2 linked regions of the Persicimonas caeni genome follow. The protein of the gene in region 1 interacts with the protein of each later gene in a pairwise test. Links are inferred from orthologs where the notes say so. Each region holds a gene or a part of one and is shown in the gene's direction. Other genes may lie near its edges.

Region 1 (2,959 bases):
GGCGACTACTGCGAAGCCGCCAGCGAGTTCACCAACAAGCTCACCCCCGCCGAATTCGACCGCGACGCCGAGCTCCAGAAGCTCGTCGACGGCGCCAAACGCGCCGCCGAGCTCGACCTCGTCGTCGCCGCCGGCCACGGCCTCGACTACAAAAACGTCCTCGACGTCGCCGCCATCCCCGAATTCGAGGAGTTCAACATCGGCCACTCCATCGTCGGCCGCGCCGTCCTGGTAGGCTTCGAACGCGCCGTCCGTGAAATGATCGACGCGCTCGCTCTGGGCCGAAACGGTTGAGACCAGCGATATGTTCACCACGGAGGACACGGGGAGCACGGGGAAAGGCCTCTCTTCTTCTTGCTCCTCCGTGGCGACCATCACGCATCGAACCCTCACAGCAAAGCACAGCCTTTGCCTTTCTCCGTGCCCCCCGTGCCCCCTGTGGTGAACCCCTATGGCGACCATCACGCTTAGAACACTCACAGCAAAACACAGCCTTTGCCTTTCTCCGTGCCCCCCGTGCCCCCTGTGGTGAACCCCTATGGCGACCATCACGCTTAGAACACTCACAGCAAAACACAGCCTTTGCCTTTCTCCGTGCCCCCCGTGCCCCCTGTGGTGAACCCTTACGAGGAGATCCAAATGAAACTCGTCACGCCCGAGCAAATGCGCGAGATGGACCGTCGCACCATCGAAGAGGTCGGCATCCCCGGCATGGTTTTGATGGAGCGTGCCGCCCTGGGCGCCGTTCAGACGTTGTACGAGCACTTGCCTCAAGGCGCGCTCGGCCAGATTGGCTTTCTGTGCGGGGGCGGCAATAACGGCGGCGACGGCCTCGCCATGGCGCGCATGGTCGCCAACGACGGGTATGCGCCCGTCGTGGTGATGATGAGCGACCCCGACTCGATGCAGGGCGAAGCCGCCCAGAACCTCGAGATCGTGCGCAACCTCAACATCCCGATCGTCGAGCTGGGCGATTGCGAGCCCGACGAGGTGTTCGCCGCGCTCGACGATCTCGGCTACTGCCTGGCGTGGTGCGACGCGCTGCTGGGTACCGGGCTCGATCGCGACGTCGAGGGCCGTTACGCCGAGGCGATCGAGTTTTTGAACCACCAGCCGTTTGTGTTCGCCGTCGATATCCCCAGCGGCGTGCACGGGCGCACCGGCCAGAAGATGGGCGTGGCGGTCGCGGCGGACGCCACGGCGACCTTCGGGGCCGTCAAACAGGGCCAGGCGCTCTACCCGGGCCGCGATCTGTGCGGCGATCTGCACGTGATCGATATCGGCATCCCGCCGTGGGTGATGAGCGAGGTGGGCCGCTCGGCCGACCTGCTCGACGAGGCGTGGACCTTTTTGCGCATGGCGGCCCGGCCGGAGGACTACCACAAGGGCAAGAGCGGAAAGCTCCTGATCTTAGCCGGCAGCCACGAGAAGACCGGCGCCTCGCTTCTGGCCACCCGCGGTGCGCTGCGCTCGGGCGCCGGTCTGCTCACCGTGGGCACCCACGAGGCGGTGATCCCGCACATCGCCTCCACGATCAACGAGGCGATGGCCGCCCACATGCTCTCCGACGTGCCCGACGAAAACTGTGAGGAACGCCTGCGCGAGTTTCTGCAGGACATGGACGCCGTGGGCATGGGCCCGGGCATCGGCACCTCCGACGGCTCGCGCCAGGCCCTGCACGCCGTGCTCGAAAGCGACGTCGACGCCGCCGTCTTCGACGCCGACGCCCTCACCCTGCTCGCCAAAGAAGACGACTACGCCAAGCTTCGCGGGTTCGCCCAAGACGCCACCGTCGTCCTGACCCCGCACCCGGGCGAAATGTCCCGTCTGTGCCGCTGCGAGATCTCCGAGATCTTGGCCGATCCCGTCGGCAAGGCGACCGAACTCGCCGACGAGACCGGCGCCACGATCGTGCTCAAGGGCGCGGCCACCGTCGTCGCCTCCCCCAACGGCCGCGTGGGCATCAACAGCACCGGCAACCCGGGCATGGCCACCGGCGGCGTGGGCGACGTGCTCACCGGCATCCTCACCGCACGACTGGCCGAAGGAAGCGAAGCGCCCTTCGACGCCGTGTGCCTGGCGGTGTATGCTCACGGAGCGGCGGGAGACCTCGCCGCCCAGGAACTCGGCGAGCGCGGCATGGGCGCGGTCGATCTTGCAGAAGCCCTGCCGCAGGTGTGGAAACAACTCGCCGAATAATGCCCCTCGAGCGGCTCGAGACAGGCATGGGTCACCTGCAAAACCTGCCGAGCCTTGTCTCTTCAGTGATTTTCACGTATCAGCAAGTATATCCAATCGCGACAGTTCGACCCCGACAACGCGTTCTGCGAGAGATCACCTCGATCTCGAGGCGACCGTTCGAAAGCCGAATTTTTGACCGATTGGTCTTCATTAAGTCTGAGTACTGAACCTGAGGAGTCTCGAGATGAATTCGAAGTTGATCACGTTGTTGCTCGTCGCTTTTGTCGCGTTCCCCCTGGCCGGATGTGATAAAAAGGCCGAAGAAGGCGGTGAGAAAGCCGGCGAAGAGCAGGCCGCTGCTGAGGAAGCCGGCGACGAAGAAGCCAAAGGTGAAGAGGAGGCCAAAGAAGAAGAGGCCGCCCTCACCGCCGAGCAGTTCGCCACGAAGCTGACTCCGACCGCCTGCGAGGCGATCGACCAGTGCAAGAACGAGAAGATCAAGTCCGCCACCAGCACCATGGTGATGTTCGCCGGCGGCATGATGGCCATGAAGGACAAAGAGCTCGCCAAGAAGCTCGAGCCGATTGGCAAGAAGCTCAAAGAAGAGAAGCGCTACTACCTCAACGAAGGTGAGTGCAACACCGTCTTCGGTGCCTTCACCCAGGGCTCGGGCTTCGACCCGAAGGCCCTGACCGCCAAGGTCGGCAAGACCATCGAATTCGACGCCGCCAAAGCGCAAGAGTGTCTCGACAACATGAAGTCGATCGACGCGTGCGAA
Region 2 (2,822 bases), 3.9 Mb from region 1 along the record:
AGGACGGCAACGTCGAGATCAAGCTTCGCAGCGAGTCCGACATTCAGGATATCTCGGTCGACGAGGCCGTGGAGTACGTCAAAGGGCTCGTACAGAAAGGTTGAGACGCTTCTTTCGAGCAAGGCCACCCTATGAACGACGCACAACAAACTAAGCTTCGCGAGCATGTCATCAGCGCCCTCGACGTCGCCACGATGGACGAGGCGCTCGAGCTGGTGGACGCCCTCGACGGCAAGCTCTCGCTGTTCAAGGTGGGAAGCCGCATGTTCACACGCTACGGTCCGGCCTTGCTCGATGTCTTGGCGCAGCGTGATGTCGACGTCTTCTTGGACCTGAAGTTTCACGACATCCCCAACACGGTCGCCGGTGCGGTCGAAAGCGCGCTGAGCTTCGAATCGGTGTTCATGATGACGGTTCACGCCTCCGGCGGCGCCGACATGATCGCCCGGGCCGTCGAGGCGGCCGCTCAGCGCACCGACAACCCTCCCAAGATCGTCGCGGTGACCGCGCTCACCAGCCTGTCGCCCGACGACATGTCGCAGATCGGCGTCGAGCTCGCCCTCGACGAATGGGCCTACAGCCTCGGCGAGCTGGCGCTCGACGCCGGCGCCGACGGCCTAGTCTGCTCGGCTCACGAGGCCGCCCAGATGCGCGATCGCTTCGGCGACGATCCCCTGCTGGTCACCCCGGGCATTCGCCCCGAGAAGAAGATGGCCAAAGACGACGACCAGAGCAGGGTGATGACGCCCAAAGACGCGCTCGACACCGGAAGCGACTACTTGGTGATCGGTCGGCCTATCTATCAGGCCGACGATCCGGCAGGGGCAGTCGAAGAGATTGGCAGCTCGCTTTGACGCGTGGCCTGTAACGCACTCCAAGCCAACTCGGGGCCCCCAACAACCATAAAAGCCAAATCGAAAAACCATGCACATCTACGGCGTACACCCCTCAGAAGAGCTTCTCCGCACGGCCCCCGACCAGATCTACGAGATCTACGCGGCCGATCCGTACGCTTCAAAACTCGAAGACGTGCGCGAAATGGTCAAAACCCTCGGTCTTCGCCTCCAACAGGCGTCCTACGACGAGCTCGATCGCATGGCAGAGGGGGGCAATCACCAAGGAATAGTGATTCAGACGCGCCCGTTCGAATACGTTGCGTTGGGTGATCTCCTCGACGCGACCGCCGACGCGAGCCGCGCATGCGTGCTGGTGCTCGACCAGATTCAAGATCCGCACAATCTCGGCGCGATCCTGCGCAGTTCGGCTGCCATGGGCGTCGACGGGGTGATCATTCCCAAAGATCGGGCCGCAGGTGTCACCGCGGCGGTGGTGCGTGCTTCGGCCGGACAGGCCCTGCGCGTACCCGTGGCGCGTATCACAAATATCGCCCGCACCCTCGACGAGCTCAAAGAGCATGGATGGTGGACGGCCGGCGCTATGCTCGGCGAACACACCACCGATCTGTGGGACATGGACTTCGAGATGAAGACCGCGTTGGTCATGGGCAGCGAACACCAGGGAATCCGGCGTCTGGTCGGCGAGAAATGTGATTTCAAAGTGCGTATCCCGATGGCGGCAGGTGTCGAGAGCCTCAACGTGGCTTCCGCTGCCTCCATCATGCTCTACGAGGTGCGTCGACAGTGGGCCACCGGTGGATCGCAGGAGGGCTGAACAAGCGGTCGCGGGACGTTTTTCAAAGACTTCCCAAATAAAGTTTATATTCTGCTTGACAGGCCCCGAAACAGACTATATTACTCTCCGTCCGCTGGCGGCGCCGGGCGTCGCAGTCACGCCCGAGTGGGCGAGCAAATGAGCTTCCGCTGGCGTAGCTCAACTGGCAGAGCAGCTGCCTTGTAAGCAGCAGGTCATGGGTTCGAATCCCATCGCCAGCTTTCGCCGCCAGGTCGCATGACCGAAGGCGATTGACAATTTGGTTTGAGGTGGGGTTCCCGAGCGGTCAAAGGGACCAGACTGTAAATCTGGCGGCTTAGCCTTCGAAGGTTCGAATCCTTCCCCCACCACTACGAAATCTCCCTTCGGGGATGATTTCAGCAACAGGTTGCAATAGCAGCCTGTGCGGGAGTAGCTCAGTTGGCAGAGCATCAGCCTTCCAAGCTGAGGGTCGCGGGTTCGAATCCCGTCTCCCGCTTGTGGTTCCGCCCGAGGGCGGGCCACAGGCATCTTCTGCCGCCGGTTCAAATACGACTTGATTGCTCGTCAGGAACAGGCTAAAGAAGGCGACGCGAACGAGACGTATCGTGAAGGTTGCGACTCGCCGCAGTATGTGTGCCCTTGTAGCTCAGTTGGTAGAGCACATCCATGGTAAGGATGGGGTCACCGGTTCAAGTCCGGTCAAGGGCTCTTAAGATGCATGCTCCCACCTCATCCCGCCTTCGGGCGGGATGAGGCCGAGGCGACTCCCTGAGTCGCTCATTTTTTTACCAGCGGCTTTTTTGCCAGCGGCTTAATCAGCACGCAGCCAAAACTACGCACGCGACCGGTCGGTCAGGTTTCACCGATTCATGTCGTAGTGACACCGTTTAAGGAGTCGAATCATGGCTAAAGAGAAATTCGAAAGAACAAAACCGCACCTGAACATCGGGACCATCGGTCACGTTGACCACGGTAAGACCACCCTGACCGCGGCGATTACCCGCGTGCTCAGCGACAAAGGTCTGGCGACCAACGTCGACTTCGAAAACATCGATAAGGCTCCCGAAGAGCGCGAGCGTGGTATCACCATCTCGACGGCGCACGTCGAGTACGAGACCGACAACCGCCACTACGCTCACGTCGACTGCCCGGGCCACGCCGACTACGTC

Evidence for each region.
Region 2: the proteins of FIV42_RS03485 (region 1) and rlmB interact in binary tests that used the Escherichia coli proteins (3 or more experiments, as listed by UniProt). The link is inferred for Persicimonas caeni from one-to-one orthologs.

Annotation. Positions count from the first base shown.
Region 1 is NZ_CP041186.1:913,476-916,434, forward strand. Bases 34-2,919 are described here. They hold FIV42_RS03485 (NAD(P)H-hydrate dehydratase), read left to right. Parts: upstream 34-639; coding sequence 640-2,199; downstream 2,200-2,919. Other genes in these bases: FIV42_RS03480 (pyridoxine 5'-phosphate synthase), read left to right, coding at 34-294; FIV42_RS03490 (hypothetical protein), read left to right, coding at 2,426-2,919. In the rest of the region: more of FIV42_RS03480, read left to right, coding at 1-33; more of FIV42_RS03490, read left to right, coding at 2,920-2,959. UniProt on the Escherichia coli protein: Bifunctional enzyme that catalyzes the epimerization of the S- and R-forms of NAD(P)HX and the dehydration of the S-form of NAD(P)HX at the expense of ADP, which is converted to AMP.
Region 2 is NZ_CP041186.1:4,802,964-4,805,785, forward strand. What follows is about bases 49-2,797. They hold rlmB (23S rRNA (guanosine(2251)-2'-O)-methyltransferase RlmB), read left to right. Parts: upstream 49-924; coding sequence 925-1,671; downstream 1,672-2,797. Other genes in these bases: FIV42_RS17660 (proline--tRNA ligase), read left to right, coding at 49-104; pyrF (orotidine-5'-phosphate decarboxylase), read left to right, coding at 132-854; tuf (elongation factor Tu), read left to right, coding at 2,556-2,797. Also shown: more of FIV42_RS17660, read left to right, coding at 1-48; more of tuf, read left to right, coding at 2,798-2,822. UniProt on the Escherichia coli protein: Specifically methylates the ribose of guanosine 2251 in 23S rRNA.